Linked DNA regions of Flocculibacter collagenilyticus. The protein of the gene in region 2 interacts with the protein of the main gene of each other region in a pairwise test. Links are inferred from orthologs where the notes say so. Each region holds a gene or a part of one and is shown on either strand. Other genes may lie near its edges. The genes, in order: ftsZ, HUU81_RS11860 and srmB.

What was found.
Region 1: the proteins of HUU81_RS11860 (region 2) and ftsZ interact in binary tests that used the Escherichia coli proteins (3 or more experiments, as listed by UniProt). The link is inferred for Flocculibacter collagenilyticus from one-to-one orthologs.
Region 3: the proteins of HUU81_RS11860 (region 2) and srmB interact in binary tests that used the Escherichia coli proteins (3 or more experiments, as listed by UniProt). The link is inferred for Flocculibacter collagenilyticus from one-to-one orthologs.

The regions. Positions count from the first base shown.
Region 1 is NZ_CP059888.1:580,573-589,847, forward strand. What follows is about bases 1,850-4,630. They hold ftsZ (cell division protein FtsZ), read left to right. Parts: upstream 1,850-2,520; coding sequence 2,521-3,741; downstream 3,742-4,630. Other genes in these bases: ftsA (cell division protein FtsA), read left to right, coding at 1,850-2,416; lpxC (UDP-3-O-acyl-N-acetylglucosamine deacetylase), read left to right, coding at 3,838-4,630. In the rest of the region: HUU81_RS02555 (D-alanine--D-alanine ligase), read left to right, coding at 1-361; HUU81_RS02560 (cell division protein FtsQ/DivIB), read left to right, coding at 411-1,178; more of ftsA, read left to right, coding at 1,181-1,849; more of lpxC, read left to right, coding at 4,631-4,749; HUU81_RS02580 (DUF721 domain-containing protein), read right to left, coding at 4,809-5,282; HUU81_RS02585 (M23 family metallopeptidase), read left to right, coding at 5,317-6,237; preprotein translocase subunit SecA, read left to right, coding at 6,371-9,085; DNA gyrase inhibitor YacG, read right to left, coding at 9,262-9,275. UniProt on the Escherichia coli protein: Essential cell division protein that forms a contractile ring structure (Z ring) at the future cell division site. The regulation of the ring assembly controls the timing and the location of cell division.
Region 2 is NZ_CP059888.1:2,666,501-2,673,320, forward strand. What follows is about bases 3,952-6,723. They hold HUU81_RS11860 (bifunctional tRNA (adenosine(37)-C2)-methyltransferase TrmG/ribosomal RNA large subunit methyltransferase RlmN), read right to left. Parts: upstream 6,014-6,723; coding sequence 4,889-6,013; downstream 3,952-4,888. Other genes in these bases: pilW (type IV pilus biogenesis/stability protein PilW), read right to left, coding at 3,952-4,861; ndk (nucleoside-diphosphate kinase), read right to left, coding at 6,254-6,685. Outside these bases: hisS (histidine--tRNA ligase), read right to left, coding at 1-1,047; ispG (flavodoxin-dependent (E)-4-hydroxy-3-methylbut-2-enyl-diphosphate synthase), read right to left, coding at 1,196-2,296; HUU81_RS11850 (RodZ domain-containing protein), read right to left, coding at 2,301-3,281; more of pilW, read right to left, coding at 3,281-3,951.
Region 3 is NZ_CP059888.1:3,034,208-3,045,835, reverse strand. What follows is about bases 8,769-11,628. They hold srmB (ATP-dependent RNA helicase SrmB), read right to left. Parts: upstream 10,878-11,628; coding sequence 9,660-10,877; downstream 8,769-9,659. Other genes in these bases: HUU81_RS13485 (tRNA1(Val) (adenine(37)-N6)-methyltransferase), read left to right, coding at 11,120-11,628; HUU81_RS13495 (M16 family metallopeptidase), read left to right, coding at 8,769-9,576. Outside these bases: HUU81_RS13530 (ABC transporter permease subunit), read left to right, coding at 1-1,025; phosphate ABC transporter permease PstA, read left to right, coding at 1,037-2,686; phosphate ABC transporter ATP-binding protein PstB, read left to right, coding at 2,748-3,572; phosphate signaling complex protein PhoU, read left to right, coding at 3,648-4,358; HUU81_RS13510 (TIGR00153 family protein), read left to right, coding at 4,592-5,269; HUU81_RS13505 (inorganic phosphate transporter), read left to right, coding at 5,308-6,585; HUU81_RS13500 (M16 family metallopeptidase), read left to right, coding at 6,834-8,186; more of HUU81_RS13495, read left to right, coding at 8,170-8,768. UniProt on the Escherichia coli protein: DEAD-box RNA helicase involved in the assembly of the 50S ribosomal subunit at low temperature. Exhibits RNA-stimulated ATP hydrolysis and RNA unwinding activity. Acts before DeaD.

The DNA.
Region 1 (9,275 bases), 2.1 Mb from region 2 along the record:
TACTGTATCAATCCTCAATGGCGAGGCACTACCCGTGATCGAGATGCGTACACCGCACCAATTTTATGATTACAGTGCTAAGTATCAGTCATCAAATACAGAGTATTTTTGTCCTTGTGACTTACCAGACGCACAATCTAAACAATTACAGCAACATGCATTGCGTGCATTTAAAGCGGTTGGTGCTAAGGGCTGGGGCAGAGTTGATGCTATGCAAGATCAACAAGGAAATATGTACTTATTAGAAGTGAATTCAGTTCCTGGGATGACGGAGAAGTCATTAGTGCCAATGGCAGCGGCGGCTTATGGATTGTCGTTTAGCGAGCTGTGTATGGCAATTGTTAAAGGTAAAAATAATTGAACTTAATTCACGTTTTGCAATTACCACTCAACAGTGAGTGTAAATAAGGATGGATAAGCAGCTACCAATGCTATTGGCGAAGTCGCGTTACTTAAACTGGTCATTTTGGCTAGGGGTGATGTTTTTTGTTGTTGTATTGGTAGGGCTTACTTATGTTGGTCAAAAAGTGGTTTTTTGGTTAGGTGAGGGCGGAGACGCGCCGGTTAGTGAAATTATTATTATGGGTGAACGGCACCATACTAACGAAGAAATGATCACACAAGCCATTACACCAGAGCAATTTACCAGCTTATTTGACCTAGATGTTAATCAGGTGCAGCAGCAAGTAGAGGCACTACCATGGATTTACAGCGCCTCAATTAGGAAACAGTGGCCGGGTAAATTACATATTTATGTGGTTGAGCAACAAGCTGTTGCGATTTGGAATAACGACTTGTTATTAAACGTAAATAGTGAAGTATTTTCAGCGCCAATTGCACCAGAGCAACGTTTATTACCTAAATTGTTTGGCCCAGAAGGTAGTGAAATCGACGCGTGGCGAGAGTTTAAAGGGTTAAATGCATTACTCAAAATTAATGATTTTGAGATTAAAGAGTTGTTATTGTCAGAGCGTTTTGCTTGGCAAGTTGTATTAAGTAATGGCATTCAATTGCAATTAGGGCAGAAAGAAACGGTAGAGCGGGTTCAGTGGTTTATAGATTTATATCCCACTATATCCACGCATAATAATGCGCAAATTGATGTTGTCGATTTACGATACGACACAGGATTAGCGGTGAAATGGAAGTCAAATAATGAAGAATTACAAAAGAGTTAAACATGTCAAAAGTGACTGAACGAAATTTAATTGTTGGCTTAGATATTGGCACATCGAAGATAGTGTCGTTAGTTGGGGAAATTACGCCCGACAATAAACTAAGCATTGTGGGAGTTGGTGCACATCCGTCACATGGCATGGATAAGGGTGGTGTAAACGACTTAAACTTGGTGATTCAGTCGGTACAACGCGCAATTGATGAAGCAGAGTTAATGGCTGATTGTCGTATTTCATCTGTGTTTTTGGGGCTATCAGGTAAACATGTTAGATGCCAAAACGAAAATGGCATGGTACCCATTAACGACGCAGAGGTAACGCAAGAAGATGTTGATAGCGTGATCCATGCTGCAAAGTCAGTTCCCATGTCGGCTGAGCGACGTACATTACACGTTTTACCACAAGAGTTTTCGGTTGATATGCAAGAAGGTATTAAAAGCCCAATTGGCATGTCTGGTGTAAGAATGGAAGCCAAAGTACATATTATTAGTTGTGCCAATGATATGGCAAAAAACATCGTCAAATGTATTGAGCGCTGTGGGTTGCAAGCTGATCAACTGATATTTAGTGCACTTGCATCAAGCTATGCGGTGTTAACCGATGATGAAAAAGAACTGGGTGCCTGCGTTGTTGATGTAGGTGGCGGCACCATTGATATTGCAATTTTTACAAATGGCGCATTAAGGCATTCTGCAGTTATCCCTGTAGCAGGTAATCAAGTTACCAGTGATATTGCCAAAATATTTAGAACGCCAATCAGTCATGCTGAACAAATTAAAGTGCAATACGCTTGTGCAGTAAGAAGTATGGCTAGCATGGAAGAGAATATTGAAGTACCAAGTGTAGGCGGTCGACCAGCTCGTTCGATGTCGCGCCACACGCTAGCTGAAGTTGTGGAGCCGCGCTATCAAGAAATTTTTGAATTGATTGCAGAGGAAATTAGTAACAGTGGACTTGAAGATCAAATTGCAGCGGGCGTTGTATTAACAGGTGGTACGGCAAAAATGGAAGGCGCAATCGAATTTGCTGAAGAAATCTTCCAAATGCCAGTGCGTTTAGGAGCACCAACCAACATTGTAGGGTTAACCGACTATGTTGATGACCCGTCTTATGCAACGGCAGTCGGTTTACTGCTATATGGCAAAGAAAAGCAAGGATTAAGTCGTCAGGATGCTACTCAACAGGAAGGTATGAGTGGTCTAGTTAATCGCATCTCTAGCTGGTTTAAAGGTGAGTTTTAACTAAACGGAAAGTCGATGCTGCTATTAATAGCGAGCAGTCTAACAGCATATAAGAATATTAAAGTTTAATAAAATTAGTAAGCAAAGTAACGGAGAGTAGGTCTATGTTTGAGTTAATGGAAAATCATAGCGAAGAAGCAATTATCAAAGTAGTCGGCGTCGGTGGCGGCGGTGGTAATGCAGTTGAACATATGGTTCAACAAACAATCGAAGGTGTTGAGTTTGTAACAGCAAATACTGATGCGCAAGCATTGAGAAATTCAAATGCAAACACCACTATACAATTAGGCACTAACGTTACTAAAGGATTAGGTGCTGGTGCAAACCCGGAAATTGGTCGTCAGTCAGCAGAAGAAGATCGTGAAACAATTCGCCAAACGTTGCAAGGCGCAGATATGATCTTTATCGCCGCAGGCATGGGTGGTGGAACAGGTACAGGCGCAGCTCCAGTTGTTGCTGATGTAGCGCGTGAAATGGGAATACTAACGGTTGCCGTTGTTACTAAGCCATTTCCTTTCGAAGGTAAAAAGCGCATGAATTATGCTGAGCAGGGCATTGATATGCTTTCTCAACATGTTGATTCATTAATCACCATTCCTAACGACAAACTCTTAAAAGTGTTAGGTAAAGGCACTAGTTTGCTTGATGCGTTTAAAGCGGCAAATAACGTATTACTAGGTGCGGTACAAGGTATTGCAGAGCTAATTACCCGCCCAGGCTTAATTAATGTCGACTTTGCGGATGTTCGAACGGTTATGTCTGAAATGGGCACCGCAATGATGGGAACCGGTATTGCAAGTGGCCCAGATCGTGCTGAAGAAGCGGCGGATGCGGCTATCTCTAGCCCATTACTTGAAGATGTTGATTTGTCTGGTGCGAAAGGTATTTTAGTTAATATTACTGCTGGTATGGATATTAGCATTGAAGAATTTGAAACGGTTGGTAATGCGGTTAAAGCATTCTCATCAGAAAATGCAACGGTAGTGGTAGGTGCAGTTATCGATCCTGAAATGACTGATGAACTGCGCGTAACTGTAGTTGCAACGGGAATTGGCGGTGAAGCAAAGCCAGATATTCAATTGGTGTCTGGTATGGCTTCAAAGCCAGTAGAAACCAAAGTACCAGAATATAAAGCGACAGGTTCGTACGATAACAGTTCTGCTGCGCCAATTATAGAACGTACAACAGCGGTGCCTCAGCAACAAGTTCAGGCACAGCCACAAATGCAAGCGCAACCTGTGTCTTCGCAAAATGTAGCAACGTCGCCGAATGCTGATGCGGATTATTTTGATATTCCAGCATTTTTGAGAAAACAAGCGGATTAATTGGTAAATTTGCAGATTGGTGCAGTTTTTTATATAATACGCCGCCACTTTATAAGTGATGCTTAAAATATAAACAACTTTTTATATAAGGTTTGTATGATTAAACAACGTACAGTCGAAACATCAGTAACAGCAACAGGAGTTGGTCTTCATAAGGGAGAAAAGGTTACGCTTACTCTCCGACCTGCGCCGGAAAATACAGGTATTGTATTCCGTCGTATTGATCTTGATCCTGTCGTGGAGTTTAAAATAACGCCTGAGCTAGTTGGTGATACGACCATGTGTACGTGTTTGGTTAATGAACAAGGAGTTCGTTTATCCACAACCGAGCATTTACTGGCGGCCGTATCTGCACTTGCTATTGATAACTTAGTGATTGATGTTGATTCAGCAGAAATCCCTATTATGGATGGCAGCTCATTACCATTTATTTATCTTCTTCAACAAGCAGGTATTGAAGCGCAAAATAGTGCGAAACGATTCATTCGTGTTAAGCGCACTATTCGTGTGGAAGAAGGCGATAAGTGGGCTGAAATCAAACCAGCAAACGAGTTTAAGATTAATTTTGCGATTGATTTTGATCATCCAGTTATTTCGCAGTCTCAACAAGTAATGACATTGAGTGTAACACCGCAAAACTTTATTAATGAGATTAGTCGTGCGCGCACGTTTGGTTTTATGCATGATATTGAGTATTTACATGCTAATAATTTAGCGCTTGGTGGCAGCATGGATAATGCCGTTGTACTAGATGAGTACAAGGTACTTAATACAGACGGCTTGCGTTATGATGATGAGTTTGTAAAGCATAAAATATTGGACGCAGTTGGCGACTTGTATATGGCGGGCCATCCCCTATTGGGTGAAGTATCAGCGTATAAGTCGGGCCATGCCCTAAACAACTTGTTGTTATGTGAGTTAATGAGCCAGCAAGATGCATGGGAATTTGTTACCTTTGAAAATGCAGCGGATGCACCTAAAACGGTTCTGGCGGCACAAACTGCCTAGTTGTTGAGTTATAGATTCTTATAAAGAGGAGCGAAAGCTCCTTTTTTTGTATTTGCTCATTATGATTTATTTTTATCAGCAAGCGCTGCTAATCGTTCTAATTTTTCTTTCAAGCTATCAGGTACATGTTGTGCAGCATCGCGTAATGCATTAGCCGCATTTTGAGAAAGGTGTTTAGGTGGTAAATCAGGTTCTTTTTCTATTTTGAGCTGTTCTTTGGGTACCACTTTAATTTCTATGTTAGCTAATTCTGCAATAAATTCAGTGCGAAAAGCTGTTAAAATTCCGCCTTTTACGTAGTTAAGGCGCATTGCAACGGCGGGTGAAAAGGTTTCAATAACTAGCATTCCTGAGCGATAATTGCTAACCTGACATGTATCAGATATGTTTAATCCAGTGTTTTCGAACACATATTTTGCTAGAAAATCAGTAAAGCGATTTAATAGTGCCCCTTTAACTGCAAAAGAGCTAAGGGTGTTGCTTTTTGTTCCTAGCAATTGAGTTAATGATTGAGGTGTATTCTGCTTATGCATGGATGAGCCTTGCGGAATCAACAAGTTTATATATATGAGTTTAACAGTTTTTTATCGTGGTAAGAATCTAAGATTTTCGTCTAGGTTAACAAAACCGCAGACGCTAATCGTTTTTGCAGCGCTAATCACAGTCATTATTGCTGCTAGTAGTGGTTTGTCAAATTACCGCGAATCTCAGCGGGTTCATCAGCAACTTCTTGCATCTCAAGAAGAATATAGCATCCAAAAAAATGACCTCATTGCTTTAAAAAATCAAGCCAAGCATCAACTTGCAGCCATGAAGCTAAAACTCGCTGAGGTGCAAGGCCAAATTAACCGACTTAATGCATTTGGCGAAAAACTCGCAGAAGTGGCAGATATTCCTCAAGATGAATTTAATTTTGAACAAGTACTTGCACTAGGTGGGCCAGCACAAAGTACGGCAGAGGAAGTTACGGTTGATGTTTCTACGATGATATCTGAAATGGATGACATGGTCTTAACACTAGATGATCAAGAAAGAAAGATGCAGCTACTTGAATCTATCCTCCTCAATCACCATATTGAAGATGGTGTTTATATTTCGGGTAGGCCAATTAGTTCAGGCTGGCTGTCATCATATTATGGCATGCGTAAAGATCCATTCACTAAAATGCCAGCGATGCATAAAGGGATCGACTTTGCAGGTAAAGAAGGGGCTGATATAGTGTCCACGGGGTCTGGAGTAGTTACGTGGGCTGGCGAAAGGTTTGGCTATGGAGAACTAATCGAGATTGATCACGGCAAAGGTTTGAAAACTCGTTATGGCCATAACAAAAAAATCTTAGTAAATGTAGGCGATGTAGTGGAAAAAGGTCAGACAATCGCTAAAATGGGCAGCACTGGACGTTCCACTGGTCCTCATGTACATTACGAGATTATTCGCAAAGGCCAGCAGCTTGATCCTTTGAAATATGTACACCGACGAACGAAATAACGTGACACAGCGCTAATATCGTCCTTATCGACAGAATCTTGCAATCGGCCTTACTGGCCGATTGCTTTATTTATAACTCTAATAAAATGCTTTAAGCACTTGCCAAAAGTGCAGCGGTTAACGGTTGAGAAACATGATAGGTAAACTTTTTAAAAAATTATTTGGAAGTCGTAATGACAGATACGTAAAGTCTTTACGAAAAGTTGTAGAACAAATCAACGCGTTAGAAGCAGATTTAGAAAAACTGTCAGACGATCAGCTAAAGCAAAAAACCGCAGAATTTAAAGAGCGTATTAGCAAAGGCGAAAGCTTAGATGCGATATTGCCTGAAGCATTTGCCGTTGTACGTGAAGCGAGTAAGCGTGTATTTGGCATGCGCCACTTTGACGTACAGCTGATAGGCGGTATTGTACTTCATAAAGGTAAAATATCTGAAATGCGTACAGGTGAAGGTAAAACGTTAACGGCTACTTTACCTGCCTACTTAAATGGCCTGTCTGGTAAAGGTGTGCATGTTATCACGGTAAATGATTACTTAGCCCAGCGCGATGCAGATACAAACAGACCGCTGTTTGATTTCCTTGGTATGACCGTTGGTTGTAATATCCCGAACATGATGGGCGGCGATAAGAAAGCGGCTTATCAGGCTGACATTACTTACGGCACCAATAATGAGTTTGGTTTTGACTATTTGCGCGACAACATGGCTTTTAGCACAGATGATCGTGTACAGCGCCCACTTAATTTTGCTGTTATTGATGAAGTAGACTCAATTTTAATTGATGAAGCGCGTACTCCATTAATTATTTCAGGGCCTACTGAAGACGGCTCTGCATCTTATCAGGCGGTTAATCTTATTGTTCCACTGCTAGAGCAGCAAGAAAAAGAAGATGAAGAAGGGGTTGAAGGCGACGGCGACTTCACGGTAGATGAAAAAGCGAAACAAGTTTTCTTAACAGAGCGTGGCCAAATACGTGTTGAAGAAATCTTGGTTGAAAGAAAGTTAATGGAAGAGGGCGACTCTTTATATTCGCCAGCAAATATCTCGTTATTGCATCACGTATACGCTGCACTTCGTGCGCATAAGCTATTCACAAAAGATGTTGACTACATTGTTAAAGACGATCAAATCATTATTGTTGATGAGCATACTGGCCGTACAATGGAAGGTCGTCGTTGGTCTGAAGGTTTACACCAAGCAGTTGAAGCTAAAGAAGGTGTGAAAATTCAAAATGAAAACCAAACACTTGCATCAATTACATTCCAGAATTACTTCCGTATTTATAACAAACTATCTGGCATGACAGGAACAGCTGATACAGAAGCGGTCGAATTTCAGCAGATCTATGGGTTAGAAACGATAATTGTGCCTACCAATAAGCCTATGGTTAGAGATGATAGAGCGGATTTGGTTTATTTAACGGCAGCTGAAAAATACGATGCGATCGTCGAAGATATTCGTGACTGCCAAGAACGCGGCCAGCCTGTTCTTGTGGGTACGGTATCGATTGAAACTTCAGAGTATTTATCAAATATTCTTAACAAAGCAAAAATCAAACATAGTGTGCTAAATGCTAAGTTCCACGCTCAAGAAGCACAAATTATTGCCGATGCAGGTCGTCCAGGTGCAGTAACGATCGCCACCAACATGGCTGGTCGTGGTACCGATATTGTATTAGGTGGTAATTGGCAACTTGAAACATCTCAGCTGGAAAATCCATCGCCTGAAGCAGCTACGAAGATAAAAGAAGAATGGCAAGCTCGTCACAAGCAAGTATTAGATGCTGGCGGTTTGCATATTATTGGTACAGAACGCCATGAATCACGTCGTATTGATAATCAGCTACGTGGTCGTTCTGGTCGTCAAGGTGATGCAGGTTCGTCTCGTTTCTATTTATCAATGGAAGATCCGTTAATGCGTATCTTTGCTTCAGAACGTGTTGCGAATATGATGCGCAAGCTAGGTATGGAAAAAGGGGAAGCCATTGAGCACCCTTGGGTTAACCGAGCAATTGAAAATGCACAACGTAAAGTAGAAACGCGTAACTTTGACATTCGTAAGCAATTGTTGGAGTTTGATGACGTTGCTAATGATCAACGTAAAGTGGTTTACCAGCAACGTAATGAGCTACTTGATGAAGGCGATATTAGCGAAACAATTAGTGCAATTCGTGAGGATGTGCTGAGCAGTATTATCGATCAATATATACCACCACAGTCATTGCATGAAATGTGGAATATTGAAGGCCTTGAAGAGCGTATCCGCGTTGATTTTGCGGTTAATTTGCCTATTCAAAAGTGGCTAGATGAAGACGATAAGTTATTTGAAGAAAAGCTGCGTGAGCGCATTTTGGCTGAAATCGTTGAAGTATATCGTATGAAAGAAACAATGGTTGGCGAAAGTGTGTTACGTCAGTTTGAAAAGTCAATCATGTTACAAAGTCTTGACCAGCATTGGAAAGATCATTTGGCGGCAATGGATCACTTGCGTCAAGGCATTCATTTACGTGGTTATGCACAAAAGAATCCTAAGCAAGAGTATAAGAAAGAGTCATTCGAACTATTCTCAGATATGCTTGAAAACTTAAAATCAGATGTAGTGAGCATTCTTAGTAAAGTTGAAGTGCGTGCGGAAGAAGATGTTGAAGTTGTTGAAGAGCAGCGCCGTAAAGCTGAAGACGTGCCACATGAGTACCAGCATGAGTCTGCACAGGCAATTGGAGAACCAAGTGACGCTAAGCCATCGCAAGCAACAACAATGCGTGAAGGCCCTAAGGTTGGCCGTAATGACCCGTGTCCATGTGGTTCGGGTAAAAAATATAAGCAGTGTCATGGCAAATTAAGTTAAGCCTGACTTCCCCTTCTTGTTAAAATAAAAAAGCCTGATTAATCAGGCTTTTTTATTAAGAGAATATGTCAACCCACAGATAATAGTAATAGGTAAGATAAAGGCTAGTGTATGGGGAGTGGGTGTCAGTTACGCCATAAAGGAATTGAAAAGCAACCGCTCTAGCGCCTCACCGTTTATTTAAAGAACG
Region 2 (6,820 bases):
TTCTGCGACAATACTGGCATGACTTGCTGCTTGCTCTCCCATCGCACACACATATACTTGTGCTGGCGATAAATCAGCATTTGACGCCTCTAATGTTTCTAACAATAAGATCAAGCGTTCAATTCCCATCGCAAAACCAACTGCTGTAGTGGCTTTACCACCTAACTGCTCAACCAAACCATCGTATCGGCCACCCGCACATACTGTACCTTGCGCACCTAGCGAGTTAGTTACCCACTCAAAAACAGTACGATTATAATAATCTAAACCACGCACTAGCTTTTCATTAACCAGGTATTCGATACCTAATTCATCTAATCGTTCACATAATTGTGAAAAATGTTGTTTCGACTCTTCATCTAAGTGTTCGGATAACTTAGGCGCATCTTGCAGAACGGCTTGAACATCTGGGTTCTTCGAGTCCAAAACACGTAATGGATTAGAATACATTCTGCGCTGACTGTCTTCGTCTAAACTTTCTTTATGTTGCTCTAGGTAAGCAATCAGAAGATCACGATAGGCAGCGCGAGACTCTTTTGAGCCAAGGCTATTAATTTCTAGCGTTAAATGCTCAGCAATACCAAAACGTTTCCACATTCTTGCGGTCATTAAAATCATTTCAGCATCGATGTCAGGACCCGCAATACCAAATGCTTCTACACCTAACTGGTGGAATTGACGATAGCGCCCTTTTTGAGGACGTTCATGACGAAACATAGGCCCCATGTACCATAAACGTTGCTCTTGATTATAAAGCAATCCATTTTGGTTTCCGGCACGAACACAACAAGCTGTGCCTTCAGGACGCAACGTTAAAGACTCACCATTGCGGTCTTCAAATGTGTACATTTCCTTTTCAACAATATCAGTAACTTCGCCTATCGAGCGTTTAAAAAGTTCTGTTACTTCAACAATTGGAAAACGGATCTCTGAATAACCGTAGGACGCTACAGTTTCACGAATAACCGATTCCGCCATTTGCCAAACAGGCGTTTGGGTCGGCAGACAATCGTTCATTCCTCTAATTGCTTGAATTTGTTTTACCACTGATTTAGTTTCCAGTTGTTTCTATTGTTGACAAAATAGCGCGCATTATAGCCGTTAACCTTAATTTGATAAAGCACAGGGTGTTGATTAACGCTCAAAAGCATTGAATGCTAGGACATATTAAAACGCACGCTTTTTCATTCGGTAATTAAAGATTCGTCACTTTAATCCGGTTGCTTAAATATTGACGTACTTGAGACTCTAATTCATCAACAATATTATCGTTATTTATACGCAGTTTTTGTCGCTCACCGTTAACGTATAACCCACTTCTCGTTTTTGCCCCTGCAAGACCTACATCAGAAACTAACGCTTCACCTGGTCCGTTAACAACACAGCCAATAACCGATACCGTCATAGGGTCGATGATATCTTCTAAGCGCTCTTCAAGCGCATTCATTGTATTTACTACGTCGAACTCTTGTCTTGAACAGCTTGGGCAGGCAATAAAGTTAATACCTCTTGAACGAATACCTAACGACTTGAGAATATCAAAGCCAACTTTAACCTCTTCTACTGGATCTGCGGCCAATGAAATGCGCAACGTATCACCAATGCCTTCAGCTAAGAGCATACCTAAGCCAACCGCAGACTTAACTGCACCGCTTCTAAAACCACCAGCCTCTGTAATACCAAGGTGTAAAGGTTGTTCAATTTGCTGAGCAAGAAGTCGATATGAGCCGACAGCCAAAAATACATTCGACGCTTTCACACTTACTTTAAATTGGTCAAAGTTCATGCGATCCAATATATCCACATGGCGCATTGCAGACTCAACCAGTGCTTCAGGCACAGGTTCATGATATTTTTCTTGGATATCTTTCTCTAAAGAGCCGCCATTCACGCCAATTCGAATTGGGATCCCTTTATCTTTGGCACAATCGACTACTGAGCGAATGCGTTGCTCGTTACCAATATTACCTGGGTTTATTCTTAAACAATCAACACCGTATTCCGCTACTTTTAGTGCTATCCGATAATCAAAATGAATATCAGCAACTAAAGGAATAGATGTTTGCTGCTTAATCAATTTAAATGCTTCTGCGGCATCCATTGTAGGAACCGACACGCGCACAATATCGGCACCCGCTTGTTGAATTGCTTCAATTTGCTTTACGGTTGCAGCAACATCGGTAGTTAATGTATTCGTCATTGACTGAACTGAAATAGGTGCATCACCACCTACAAGTACATTACCTACTTTTATTTGTTTGGACTTGCGTCGCTGAATCGGAGATTCACTAAACATAATTTTACTCTATTGGAACTTCAAAATTTGCGGCAATATTTTGCGATAATGAAGACAGATCAACATCTTCACCATCTAACTGAATGATAACAGCACCCGGGCTACATACTGTAACTTGGAAAGGTGCAATACCTTTTACATTCATTTCGTAACCTTCTTTTTTGGTACCGTAAGCAATGCGGTCTTCTGTTGAGTCCACCACATTTATCCAACAATCCTTTGAAAAAAGCATGGTTAATCTGCTCGGCTCTGCTTGCACCCACTCACCTTCGGCGTTTTTACTAGTTTGCGCAACAGCAGCAAGATCACTTGCCGTTAATGTTTCACTTTCGCTAGATGTACTCGTATTGCTTATTTCTTTAGCTGTAGTCTGCTGATCATCTGGATTTTGTATATTGGACGTATCGGCTTTATTGCTTTGTTGTACCTCAGCATTACTCGCTACTTTTTTTTTATTACTGGTATCCGTGTTTATTGCTGCGTTAGCAGCATCGTTCGATGATTCAGCTGGCAATGCTACTTCAACCGCTTCTCCAACTGGCTCTCCTGTCGATATTTCCAATGACGGCAGTGCCAATGTGTCACGCTCTTGCCACCACCAAGCCAAGAAAGAGGCCACAATAATAAAACCAACAACATAGCTCACCCACATTAATTTTGTGTCATGACTTAGTCGTTCAGTACGTTTAGAAAATGACTGCATTTCAGAAGACTGTTTTGTAGCCACATCGAAATGCTCAAATGCAGAAAACACTTCGCTTTCAGATACATTAACTAATTTTGCATACGCTCTAATATATCCACGAACAAAGGTTTGTGAGCCTAATTTCTCAAACTCGTTTGACTCAATATTTTCAATTACTGCAGGCTTTAAATTAAGCTTAGCCGCTACATCTTGCTGCGACAGCCCTTTGCTTGCTCTCGCTTCTTGTAACAGTTGTCCTGGCGTGACAACTTCAATATTTTCAGATAACTCTTCACTCATTAGTATTTACTCGGATTAACGATTATTATTTTCTGACCGAGCGTTATACGATCATCTTTTTTCATTTTATTCCATTTTAATAACTTGCTTAAGCGAACTTTATACTTCAACGCCAACCCGTATAGGGTGTCACCCTCTTTAATAGCATGATACACCTTTGGGCTCTTAAGATAGACTTTAGAGTCTGCGAACAAAGGCCCGTTTTCGGTTAAATCATTCCACTCCATTAACTTTTCCATGCGAATGTTATATTTCATTGAAATAAGATACAAGGTATCGCCTTTTTCTACACGGTGAAATGGCACTTCAACTTTCTTTAATCTAGCAATGATCTGGTTCGTAGTAAGATCATCATATGCGTCTACCTGTTCGAACACTTGACTGTTAGTACTGGTAGTACTGGCCGTTTCATCAGTTACATCCTTTACAGCTTGCTCTTTAACAGTATCACTATCAGAAACAGAGCCATTAACTAATAAAGGTTCTGCATCTTCTTGCTGGCTTTCTCTTTTATTTATCGTTGGTTTAGCACTTAGTCTAGATAAAACCTCATCACTTCCTTGCTTATTTTGAGCTGTCTCAATGCTAGTTTGAACAGTAGAGGTTGCCTGCGTATTTATTTCTACACTAGAAGCCGCAGGTGATTTTTTCTTTACAATCTTAATTTTAGGAGCTGCACTTGGTTGACCGCGCTTTTCACTCTTATTAGTCGTTTGGTCAGCATTACCATGCATCGTTGATGCCTTAAGTAACTCTTGTAATCGATGCTCTTCGTATCTATTTTTTAGTCGCTCAAACTCACTCGTGTGTAATCTATTTTTAATATAGCTCTGCGCTTCATAAGACTCAGGAAATAGTTTCACTAACATACTAGCGTAAGTTTTAGCAGCATCCACATTGCCCATGATCCGCTCTACTTTATGCCTAAGCATCAAGCCACGAGCACTCATTTTATTGTTTTTATCCATTCGCTCTAAATATGTGCGGGCAGCAACATAGTCGCTCTTAGCATACGCTAATGCCGCTAAACTTAATAAAGTGTTAGCTCGGAATGGGTTATGAGATAGGGAAAACGTTAAATATTCTTCACCTTTATCGTATAAATCATGCTCAAGTGCGCATAATCCTAAGTTTTCATAAGTGTCAGCAACACGAATATAGCTAGGTACTTTAATCGCACGCAGCATAAGCTTTTCTGCTTTCTCATATTGACCAACTTTACACAAAAAAGCGCCGTAATTATTTAGCGTATCTGGATTTTTTGGATCTAAGTCTATCGCTTTTTCATATGACTTAATCGCTAAGCCATGTTCATTCACCATCTGATAATAGTAAGCTAAGCTGATATGCACTTCAGGCATTTTAGGTGCAAAAGTTAAGGCTTTTTCTAAATTGTATTTAGCTTGAGAAGGCTCGCCGTTTTTTAAATAATTCAACCCTAAGGCGATACGGGTGTGAGCAGCATCTTGCGGATCAAACTTTCTTTGAAATACCGGTTTTTCAGACCCCTTTACCGAGGTCTGAGTAACACATCCGCTTAGTAATGCAAGTGATAAGGTGGTAACAACAAGACGTAACATAAATCCAAACTGTGTAATTATTTTCTCTTACACCATTTTCACTGAAATCTCGTCACCTTTCATCTGTTTTTTTACTAATCTTTTAGTACGGTCGATAACATCACCTACTAATTGTCCGCATGCAGCATCAATATCATCCCCTCGCGTACGTCTTACAATACACGTAAGTCCCGCGTCCTGCAGCACTTTAGAGAAACGATCAATGCGGCTATTACTAGAACGCTCATACGGTGAACCCGGGTAAGGGTTAAACGGGATCAGATTTATTTTAGATGGCGTACCACGTAGCACTTTCACCAATTCGTGAGCCTGATCGGTTGAGTCATTAATACCAGACAGCATCACATACTCAATGGTTACACTGCTATTTGCTTTGGAACCATCAATGTAACGACGACAGGCAGCTAAGAATGTATCAATATCATACTTCTTATTAATAGGAACTAATTCGTTTCTAAGCTCGTTATTAGGCGCATGAAGTGAAATGGCTAGGGCAACGTCAATTTTTTCTTTTAAAATATCCAGAGCTGGAACAACACCCGATGTGCTTAATGTCACGCGGCGTTTAGATAAACCAAAGCCCCAGTCATCCATCATTAATTCCATAGCAGGGACTACATTATTTAAGTTTAATAATGGTTCACCCATTCCCATCATTACGACGTTTGTAACTGGGCGACGAGTACTATCACCATGTAACCCAATATCACGCGCAACGCGCCAAACTTGGCCGATAATTTCTGAGACTTTTAAATTACGGTTAAAGCCTTGTTGAGCAGTAGAGCAAAAAGTACATTCAAGTGCACAGCCTACTTGAGAAGAGACACAAAGTGTGGCTCTATCTTTTTCAGGGATCCAAACCGCTTCAACTTCTTGACCACCTTCTAACAGTAAAGCGTATTTTTTAGTACCGTCGGAGGCGTCTTGTCTAACAGAAATTTCAGGCGCTTTGATTTCACACATGGCGCGAAGCTTTTCTTTCAGCTTTTTGTTAATGTTGCTCATTTCGTCAAAGTTGTCATGACCAAAATGATAAATCCATTTCATTACTTGATCGCCACGGAACGGCTTTTCTCCGATAGATTCGAAAAATTCGCGCATTTGCGAACGAGTTAGATCAAGAAGATTAATTTTCTTTGAAGTGGCGCTCATGGATTTCCTCAAACAACTTACAAAAAATAACACTTAGTGTTGTAAACGATAGTAATGCATTACATTTATTCACCCTACCCTTGATTAGCTCTCTAGGGTAAAAATGGCGACAAATTGTACAATATTTATACAAAAATAACCAACTGAATTGTATTTTTACCAATCCTAGTTAGATTTGCTATAAATACTGGCACTAAAAAAGGGGGCTTCGCCCCCTTTTTTAACGTTAATCGCTAGCGATTAACGAGTACGTGAGCAAAGCTCTTCTTCAGTGAAGAAGTAAGCAATTTCACGTGCAGCAGATTCAGGAGCATCTGAACCGTGTACTGCATTTTCGTCAATTGACTCAGCGTAATCAGCACGAAGAGTACCAGCTAACGCTTCAGCAGGGTTAGTAGCACCCATGATTTCACGGTTTTTAAGTACTGCATTTTCGCCTTCAAGAACTTGAACCATCACTGGACCAGAAGTCATGAACTCAACTAACGCGCCAAAGAAAGGACGTTCTTTGTGCTCAGCGTAAAAGCCTTCAGCTTGCTCTTGAGAAAGGTGAACCATTTTAGATGCTACGATACGAAGACCAGCACTTTCAAAACGGTTATAGATAGCGCCAATTACGTTTTTAGCAACTGCGTCAGGTTTGATGATTGAAAAAGTACGCTGTAAAGCCATTTTTCTGCTCCAAAAATTGATGGTTTGTTAAACGTATTTCCAATACATACATGAAAAACCGCTTAACCAACCTAGTTAATTAAGAAATCTAAAAATTCTGGGCGCGAATTATACGCTAGCTTGATGCAAGCCACA
Region 3 (11,628 bases), 360 kb from region 2 along the record:
GGTCTGCACTGTGGTCAGAAGTTTGGTATGAAGGCTACCCAGAGCCTGATTATATTTGGCAGTCTACCTCTGCATCAGATGATTTTGAGTCTAAATTCAGCTTAGTGCCTATTTCTTTTGGTACGATTAAAGCTGCAATGTATGCCATGCTATTTGCAGTGCCAATAGGCTTATCGGCAGCTATTTATACCGCTTACTTTATGTCACCAAGCATGCGTAAAACGGTAAAACCTACCATTGAGATTATGGAAGCCTTACCTACTGTTATTTTAGGTTTCTTAGCAGGTTTATGGTTAGCGCCATTAATGGAAGAATATTTACCCGCGGTGGTATTAATCCTCATTTTACTTCCTGTCGCAATAATACTTACCGCGTTTGCTTGGCACAATCTATCTAGCAAAGCGAAACAAATAGTGCCTGAAGGATGGGAGCCAATGATCTTGGTACCTATTGTAATCATTGTTTCATACTTCTGTTTTGCCGTGAGTCCAGCAGTTGAAGAGTTAATGTTTGGCGGGGATATTCGCGCGTTTATTACAAACGACTTAGGCATCGATTTTGATCAACGTAACTCACTCGTTGTTGGTATTGCTATGGGCTTTGCTGTTATCCCAACTATTTTCTCTATTGCAGAAGATGCGGTGTTCTCAGTGCCTAAACACTTGTCTAATGGTTCATTGGCGTTAGGGGCAACTCAGTGGCAAACACTGACTCGTGTTGTTCTACTAACCGCCAGTCCAGGGATTTTCTCAGCAATTATGATGGGGTTAGGTCGTGCTGTTGGCGAAACAATGATCGTATTAATGGCAACGGGTAATACCCCAATTATGGATTGGAGTATTTTCCAAGGTATGCGAACACTGTCTGCAAACATTGCTGTTGAAATGCCAGAGTCAGAGGTAGGCAGTTCACATTATCGAATTTTATTCCTTGCAGCGTTTGTGCTGTTTATTTTCACATTCATTTTTAACACTGTGGCGGAGTTTGTAAGACAGCGCCTGCGTGAAAAATACAGTTCATTATAAGGAAGTCACACATGAATAATTGGTTTAAGTCAGGTGCGCCTTGGATTTGGATGACAGCGGGTGCAGTAAGTATCAGCTTAATTTCAGTCATCGGATTATTACTATTAATTGGTTGGCGTGGTTTAAGTTACTTTTGGCCGTCTGATATATATCAGTATGATTTAGTTCAGCCTGATGGAACACAGCAAACGATTATTGGTGAGCTGTATGACAAAGAGCAAGTTCCTACTGCACGTTTGCGTGGTAAAGGTCTAGCTTTAGAAGGTTACAACAAAGAGTTTGTAGAACGTTACCTCATTAAAACAGGTAACCGCGAATACGTTGAGCTAGATTTCCGTTGGTTGCTTGAAACCAATATTACTAGCCGAACAACGCCTGAAGGTATCGCCAAATTTGAACGTACTAAGAACGGCAACTTCTATGGATATATAGTAGAAATACTGCAAGATGGTCAGCCAATGGCTGGCGATAAGATTGCAAACCTTGATGCGATGATTGAGCGTGCTGTTTCATTAAACGAGCAAGCCCTTGATCTGCAAAATGGCCCGATTGGTAGTATTAACTATAAATTAGAAAAGTTGCGTTTAAAGCAACGTGCGCTTGAGCTTGATAATGAACTTACTGCAACAAAGCTTGCCGACATTAATCAGCAAAAAGCAGAGCTGCGTGCAGAGTTTTTAGCGTACGAAAAGCAACTTTTTGCACTTCGCGCTAAGGCTGACCGTGATACCGTTATTGTAAAGGATATGCGTAATAAAGAAGTCAGCATTCCGATTGCAATGATCTTAGATTACACCATGCCTAATGACATGTCTTTTATCAGTAAAGTAGGCACTTACTTTAAGCAATTAGCAAAGTTTATTACTGACGACCCGCGTGAAGCAAATACGGAAGGCGGTGTGTTTCCTGCCATATTTGGTACAGTATTTATGGTGATGCTGATGGCTGTTATTGTGACGCCGTTTGGAGTAATCGCTGCCATTTATCTACATGAATATGCTGCGCAAAACTCGGTCACTAAAATTATCCGCATTGCAGTAATTAACTTAGCAGGTGTACCTTCTATCGTTTACGGTGTATTTGGCTTAGGTTTCTTTGTTTATATGTTGGGTGGTTCAATAGATAAATTATTTTATCCAGAAGCTTTACCCGGCCCAACATTTGGTACTCCAGGTGTATTATGGTCAGCATTAACGCTAGCAATATTAACCTTACCTGTGGTTATTGTTTCTACAGAAGAAGGGTTGTCACGTATACCTAGTGCCGTACGTGAAGGGTCATTAGCGTTAGGGGCGACTAAAGCAGAAACGTTATGGCGTATCGTTATTCCAATGGCAAGCCCAGCAATTATGACTGGATTGATTCTTGCTGTTGCGCGTGCTGCCGGTGAAGTTGCGCCATTAATGTTGGTGGGTGTAGTAAAAATGGCACCAACATTACCTTTAGATGGCAATTTCCCGTTTATTCATGTTGATAGAAAATTTATGCACTTAGGTTTCCATATTTATGATGTTGGTTTCCAAAGCCCGAATGTAGAAGCGGCACGACCGCTGGTTTATGCCACCGCATTTTTATTGGTTTCGGTTATTGTCGCGTTAAATATCACCGCGATTGGAATACGAAATCATTTACGAGAGAAATTTAGATCGCTAGAGCATTAATCTGCATAGCGTTATTAACCAACACTCTCGAAGAATAGAATTTTAAGTTAGGTGAAAAAGAATGATTTCAGTTAAACCACAAGTGATTGCAAATGAAAGCAATAAACTAGATTTAAATAACCTAAGTGCAGAACAAACAGCACTAGAAATAAAAGATCTTGAATTGTTTTATGGTGACAAACAAGCACTCCATGGCGTTAATATGAAAATTCCAAAAGGGCAGGTAACAGCATTTATCGGCCCTTCAGGTTGTGGTAAATCAACGCTATTGCGTTGTATTAACCGTATGAACGACTTAGTAGATATTTGCCGCATAACTGGTGAAATAAATCTGCATGGTAAAAATATTTATGACAAGGATGTAGATGTTGCTGCATTACGTCGAAATGTAGGAATGGTGTTCCAGCGTCCTAATCCTTTTCCTAAGTCTATTTATGAAAACGTTGTTTATGGTTTGCGTTTGCAGGGGATGAGTAACAAGCGTGAATTAGATGAAGTGGTTGAAAAGTCGTTACGTGGTGCTGCACTTTGGGATGAAGTGAAAGATCGCTTACACGACAGCGCATTTGGTTTGTCAGGCGGTCAGCAGCAGCGTTTAGTGATTGCGCGCTCAATTGCCATTGAGCCAGAAGTACTATTGCTAGATGAGCCAACTTCAGCACTTGATCCAATTTCAACACTCACCATTGAAGAGCTAGTGAATGACTTAAAGAATAAATTCACTGTGGTGATAGTAACGCATAACATGCAACAAGCAGCGCGAGTATCTGACCAAACTGCATTTATGCACATGGGCGAATTAATAGAATACAGCGATACTAATACCTTGTTTACCACGCCAAGAAAAAAGAAAACTGAAGATTATATTACTGGCCGATATGGGTAATAGAAAAGTTACTCACATCAAATAAGTGACACTTTACTGTTAGCCATGCACATATAAAAGTTATAGGAAATTATGATGGAACTTAATGTAAATAAACATATTTCTGGTCAGTTTAATGACGAACTAGAGGCAGTTAGAAATCATGTTTTAACAATGGGCGGTCTGGTTGAACAACAACTAACCAATGCATTAAATGCAGTGAATGATAGCGATCCAGAGCTTGCCAAACAAGTACTAACAAGCGATTACAAAATAAACGCAATGGAAGTACAAATAGATGAAGAATGTACCCGAATAATTGCTAAGCGCCAGCCAGCAGCAAGCGATTTACGCTTAGTGTTGGCAATAGCAAAAACGATTGCTGACCTAGAGCGAATCGGTGATGAGGCAGAACGTATTGCAAAAGTTGCTCTAGAGTCTTTTACCAAGTCTCAGCAAGAGTTGCTTACGCAGTTAGACAACATGGGACGCCATGTAGTTAAGATGCTGCATGATGTACTGGATGCATTTGCTCGCATGGATGTTGATAGTGCGTTTGAAGTGCACAAGGAAGATAAAAAAGTAGATAAAGAGTATGAGGCTGTTACTCGTCAATTAATGACCTATATGATGGAAGATCCACGTTCAATACCACAAATTATGAACGTGTTATGGTCAGCCCGTTCACTAGAACGTATAGGTGATCGTTGTCAGAATATCAGTGAATACGTCATTTTCTTTGTAAAAGGAAAAGACATTCGTCACATTAGTCGTGAAGAAATTGAAAAGGATGTGTTAGGAAACTAGCAGCTTTTTAATTGTTCAACTAAATTGAATGATTAACAGAAAATAATTTAGACAAAGAATTCGCAAAATGAGCCACTCATTACGATGGCTCATTTTGTTTTTTTGTCTTTATTATCAAGACAAAAGTATTATTTTGCTGATTTTACCCGCAGAAAATGACATTAAGGTTACAAATTGGTTTTCTATTAGGGTAGAATCCGCAGCGAATTTTAAAGCAATAAAAAGGTAATTATATGCCTGGCAATTCAATATTAGGTGTGTTTGCAAAATCACCTATAAAACCGATTGAAGAACACATAAATACAGTGCATCAAGCAAGTGAGCGTTTACTCCCTTTCTTTGCTGCCGTGTATAACAATGACTGGGATTTAGCAGAAAAACTGCATAAAGAAATCTCAGAAATTGAAAAAGAAGCGGACGTGCTAAAACGCGATATCCGTTTACAGTTACCAAGTGGTATCTTCATGCCGGTTGAACGTACTGACCTATTAGAGTTAATCACACAGCAAGATAAAATTGCTAATAAAGCAAAAGATATCTCTGGCCGTGTGTATGGTCGTCGTTTAGAAATTCCAGCTCAAATCCAAGTTGATTTCAAATTATATGTTCAACGCTGTATTGATGCCGTTGAACAGTCAAGAAAAGCAATTAACGAATTTGATGAACTGCTAGAAACAAGTTTCTCAGGCAGAGAAATAGACATCGTTGAAAAAATGATTAGCGAGTTAGATGCAATCGAAGACGATACAGATAGCATGCAAATTGAATTGCGTAAATCACTACAAACCTTCGAAAAAGACTTAAACCCTATCGATGTGATGTTTATTTACGACATTATCAATTGGGTTGGGGGCTTAGCTGATGAAGCTGAGCGCGTTGGTGCACGTTTAGAGCTAATGTTAGCTCGTTAGTTAAACAAAATTTTTAAAAAAAACAAAGGTTCATTTTCATGGATTTATTGCAAACGTACGGCTTCATGCTCATTGTTTTTGCCGCTGTTGTCGGTTTCTTTATGGCATGGGGTATTGGTGCTAACGATGTTGCTAACGCAATGGGCACATCTGTAGGTTCAAAAGCACTAACCATTAAACAAGCAATCATTATTGCAATGATTTTTGAGTTCGCAGGTGCGTATCTTGCGGGTGGCGAAGTAACGTCAACGATTCGTAAGGGAATAATTGATACAGCGCCATTTGTGCCGCTTCCTGAATATCTTGTACTTGGTATGATTTCAGCGTTAATGGCAGCAGGTACTTGGTTAGCTGTAGCGTCTTATTTAGGTTGGCCAGTATCAACCACTCATTCAATTGTTGGTGCCATTATTGGTTTCGCAGTGGTTGCAATTGGTGTTGAAGCAGTTAGCTGGGGCAAAGTGGGTGGCATTGTTGGTAGCTGGATAGTAACGCCTGCACTATCAGGTATTCTGGCATACTTTATATTTGTCAGTGCGCAAAAACTGATTTTTGATACCGATGAGCCGCTGAAAAATGCAAAGCGTTATGTTCCTGTATATATGGGATTAGCGGGCTTTATCTTATCATTGGTTACAATTAAAAAAGGCTTAAAGCATGTTGTTAAGTCAGGCGACTTAAGCATTTCTAATACTGAAGCTTATATTTATGCTGCACTAGTTGCTGTTGTAATTGCATTAATTGGTAAGTTTTTTATCAGCCGCGTTAAGATTGACCCTGCTGCTGACAAAGAAATGCATTACAACAACGTAGAAAAAATCTTTGCTATTTTAATGGTAGTAACAGCGTGTTGTATGGCGTTTGCTCATGGTTCAAACGACGTAGCGAATGCTATCGGTCCACTAGCTGCGGTAGTAAATGTTATTCAAAACGACGGTGAAATTGCTAAGAAAGCTGAATTAGCATGGTGGATTTTACCACTTGGTGGTTTAGGTATTGTTGCTGGTTTAGCCTTGTTCGGCCACCGTGTTATGGCAACAATTGGTAAGGGGATTACACACCTTACGCCAAGCCGTGGTTTTGCTGCTGAATTAGCGGCTGCATCAACCGTTGTTATTGCGTCGGGTGCTGGCCTACCAATCTCTACTACGCAAACGTTAGTAGGGGCTGTATTAGGTGTAGGTTTAGCGCGTGGTATTGCTGCACTAAATTTAGGTGTTGTGCGTAACATCGTAGTGTCGTGGGTAGTAACGCTACCTGTAGGTGCTGGTTTAGCGATAATCTTCTTCTTAATGCTAAAAGCTATACTGCTTTAAGCATCATGATTTTTGCTAGTTAATCATAATTAGCAATATTGAAAATAAACGCGGTGCTTATTAAATAGGTGCCGCGTTTTTGTTTTTATTCATTTCACCTTATTCACTCACATTCCATCCATATTTTATCGTCGGCACTCCATTTGTTCCTAAAATGTTGCCTTGATTAACAGTTTGTCACACATAACTACTTTTTATTTATAAGAAATTGATTACAATGCCGTCTTCACTTTTTAATGGAGTTAGCCATGGTGGCAATAAAAAAACTCATTACACGTTGTTCAGTTCTAGCAGTAGCGTTAGTGTCATTATCAAGCTATGCGATTACCGAAGCGTCTGATGTAAAACAATTTAAGCTTAAAAACGGCATGCAAATTATGGTGTTAGAAGATCATTCTATTCCTAATGCCAATATGTATATCTTTTGGAAGGTTGGTTCGCGTAATGAATATCCGGGCATTACAGGATTATCACATTTCTTCGAACATATGATGTTCAATGGTGCTAAGAAATATGGCCCAAAAATGTTTGACCGCACCATGGAAGCTGCTGGCGGCAGTAATAATGCCTATACCACTGAAAATTTAACTGTTTATACCAACTGGTTTCCTGCAGACTCAATGGAAACCATGTTTGACCTAGAGGCTGACCGCATTCAGCACCTAGCTATTGAAAAAAGCATGGTAGAAAGTGAACGTGGCGTGGTAAGTTCTGAGCGTACAACAGGACTAGAAAACTCAAACTTTAGATCGATTTGGCAAGAAGTAAAAGGTGCTGCTTTTCGTGCCCATCCTTATAGCTGGCCTGTAATTGGTCATGCTTCAGATATAGAAAACTGGAGCTTAGAAGATCTAAAAGAGTATCATAAAACCTATTATGCGCCGAATAATGCTGTGGTTGTTATTGCAGGTGATGTAACCGTCGAAAAAGTAAAAGCACTAGCAAAAAAATACTTTGAGCCAATTCCAGCACAAGCTGAGCCGCGTGAAGTACATACGGTTGAGCCAGAGCAAAAAGGTGAGCGAAGAGTTTATGCGCACAAGGCTTCAGTAACTACGCCAAATATTATGATTGGCTATCATGTGCCTAATACCCAGCATAAAGATTACTACGCATTAAATATGCTAAGTGAAATTTTAAGCTCAGGTAATAGCTCGCGTTTGCATAAGTCATTGGTTAGCGACCAACAACTAGCAAGCAGTGTTTTTACTTACTTCCCTGAAAGTATTGATCCTAACTTATTCTACATCTACGCCGTTGCAGCTAAAGATGTGCCAGCAGAAAAGCTTGAAAAAGCAATTATCGCCGAAGTTAACAGCATCGTTAAAAATGGCGTAACAGCGAAAGAATTAGAAAAAGTAAAAAACAGAAAGCTAGTCGACTTTTACCGCACTATGTCTACCATCAATGGTAAAGCTAATACAATTGGTACTTATGAATTGTTCTTTGGCGATTACACCAAACTATTTAGTGCACCAGAAGATTTTAATAAAGTAACACCAGAAGATATTAAGCAAGTTGCAAGCAAATACTTACGTAAAGCAAATCGCACTGTAGGAATACTATCTTCGCAGGAGGACACTCATGAAGAAGACTTATAAGCGTGCGTTAACACTGGTAAGTGTTACCTTAAGTGCCATTGTTACAACAACGGTAAATGCTGCCTACAGCCTACCTGAGTACACGAAAACTGAATTAAATAACGGGCTTACAGTTTATCTGCTAGAACAGCATGAAGTACCACTCATTGATGTTAATGTAGTGGTAAAAGCGGGAGCAGTTGAAGATGGCAAGTTAGCTGGATTAAGCTATTTAACCGCAGAAAACTTGAAGCTTGGCACAAAGTCGCTAACAAAAGATAAAATGGATGAAACACTCGATTTTATTGGTGCAGAAGTTGTTGCCGATTCATCGCTAGAGTTTTCTCAAATTTCAGCCTCATTAGCTAAGAAAGATCTAAATAAAGTACTGCCAATTTTAAAAGATATGGTGGCCGAGCCTGCGTTTGATAAGGCTGAATTTGAAAAACATAAATCGCGTTACTTACTTCAGTTACAACAACTGAAAGAAAGTCCAAAGTCGGTGATTAACAATTACTTTAATAAAACATTATTTGGTGGAAGTGGTTACGGCTCCGTTGAGCAAGGCGACACGGAAAGTGTGACTGCTATTACGATTGATGACATTAAGCAATACCATCAAACATGGTATCAGCCAAGCCAAAGTGCCATCATTGTTGTGGGTGATTTTGAAACGCAAGCAATGCTAAAGCAGGTTAAAGCATTATTTGGAGAGTGGGAAAACACCAAAACGCCTAAGCGCACTGAAATAACAGGCGTTAAAGACTTTAAAAATGCGAATGTAGTATTGGTAAATAAGGCTGACGCAATAGAGTCAACATTTATGATTGGCGGAAAGGGCGTAGCTCGTAGCAACCCTGATTATATTGGCATTCGTGTCATTAATACTATATTAGGTGGTCGTTTTACGTCTTGGTTAAATGACGAACTACGTGTTAATTCAGGATTAACCTACGGTGCTCGCAGTGCGTTCCGTTCGTACAGCCAAGCAGGCACATTCGCAATTTCTACTTTTACAAAGTCTTCAACCACTGAGGAAGCGATGGATTTAGCATTGCAAACCTACCAGCGTTTGTGGAATAAAGGTATTGATGAAAAAACGCTAGCGTCAGCAAAGGCGTACGTTAAAGGTCAATTTCCTACACGTTACGAAACCTCAACACAGTTAGCAGACTTATTAGCAAATATGTTTGGTTATGGCTTTGATGAGCAGTTCATTAACACGTTTGAGCAGCAAGTAAATTCATTAACCACTGCAAAAGCGAAGACGTTGATTAATAAATATTTTCCAAAAGATAATTTACAGTTCGTTGTGGTTGGAAAAGCTGAAGAAATAGCTGAAACACTTACAAAATACGGCAAGGTAAAACAGCTTGAAATTAAAGACGCGGGCTACGACGTTAAATTATAGTAGTGGCTTCTTATTGAAAGCTTAAAATAAGGCTGGGTAGCGCAAGACTAACGCGTTACTCCAGCCTGAATTATTTGAATTGATTACTTTTTCTTTTTCAGCTTAACTTTTTTAGCTGCTTTGCCTTTTACTTTTTTCTTCTTAACAATTCTTGCTTCTTTATATCTTGGCTTAAGCCCTTCAATAACGCGGCGTTTTAATTTCTGATCAGTAAAGCGTTCAACTTTCGCTACCATGCGTACGTCATGCGCTTCAATCAGTGAAATTGCAGTGCCTTTCTTTCCAGCACGAGCAGTACGACCAATTCGGTGCACGTACACATCAGCTGAGCGTGGCATGTCGTAATTAATAACGTGAGTGATATCATCAATATCAATACCGCGTGCCGCTACGTCCGTTGCGACTAATACTTTTACCCAGCCGTTCTGAAACTTTTCAATCGCCTTTAAGCGCTTGTCTTGAGGCATTTCGCCTTGAAGCCAATTACAACGAACGTCTTCACTTTGTAACTGGCCAATCAGCGTTTGTAACCGTTCACGCGTTTTCACAAATACAATGGCTTTGTGAGTTTCTTCTTGTTTAAGAATATTAACCAGTAGCGCAAATTTATGATGAGCGTCGTCTGCTAAATGGATCCACTGGGTAATTTTACCCGTTTCGCTTTTTGGCGGTTCGGCCATAATACCAATTGGATCGTTAAGTACTTGGTCAGCAAATTTTTCAACCGCATTACTTTCAAGCGTGGCAGAAAATAACATGGCATGGCGACGATTTCTGGCTTCGTCTGTAATGCGTTGCATTTCGCCTCTAAAGCCCATGTCTAGCATACGATCGGCTTCGTCGATAACTAATATTTCTACATCTTCAGCATGAAAATTTTCGGTTTCTAAATACTCCATCAGTCGACCAGGAGTCGCGACTAATAAGTCATTATTTTTTTCGAAAATTTCTTTATGACTACCGTAATTAATTCCGCCAGTAATAACGCCTAGCTTTAAATGCGTATTCGCTGCTAATAACGTTGCTTGTTCATGAATTTGATACGCTAATTCACGAGTAGGTGCCATAATTAATACACGCGCAAAGCCTGGATTTCTTCTTGGAAAGTCGAGTAAGTGTTGTAGTGCAGGTAATAAGAATGCAACTGTTTTACCTGTACCAGTAGGCGAGCAAGCGAGAATGTCATTACCTTCTAACGCTGCGGGAATGGTTTCTTGTTGAATCGTAGTTGGCTTTTTATAGCCAATATTTTTAACTGCTTTTAGCAATTCAGGAGCGAGGTCGAGTTCGTCGAATGTCATAATACCAATGTCGTAATACGGGAAAATCAAACAATAATTGGTCAATTATACCTTAGATGTGAAGATAGCGTCAGTGATAAACGGTAATAATCTCTGTAGGTTGCGGGTTATTATTGCGGTGGTGTTAGTGATATAAGGTGAAAATAGCCTAATCTATTGAAAGTTTTAGGTAAAATAAGTTAGCTAAGCTAAAGTGGCATGTATAAATTGGTCAGAAAAGTCATTGATACGGTGCAAAAATAATGAATAAAGGTTTTACATTTAAAGAGTTTGTTGTCAATCACGAACGCTGCGCGATGAAAGTGGGCACTGACGGTATTTTACTTGGCGCATGGGCTCCCATTGTTAATATGCACAACATGTTAGATATAGGCTGTGGTAGTGGGTTAATTAGCTTGATGTTAGCGCAGCGTTATTATCAGCAGGGTACCGCGGCTAAAGCGGGCGTTTGTAATATTACAGCAATTGATATTGATGATAATGCGGTAATGCAAACCGCGGAAAACGTTGCACTTAGCCAGTGGTCTCAGTCTATCAAAGTGATTCAATGTAACTTTTTTGAATGGGCTAAAGAGCAGCAGGAGCATGAATTACATTCTTTTGATGCCGAGTATGCCAATAAGCATAATTTCGATTTAATTATTTCAAATCCACCATTTTTTAATGACTCATTAATTAGTCCTGATGAAAGCAGGGCATTAGCACGCCATAACGTGGAGTTCGATCATTTAGCGTTACTGAAAGTAGCTGC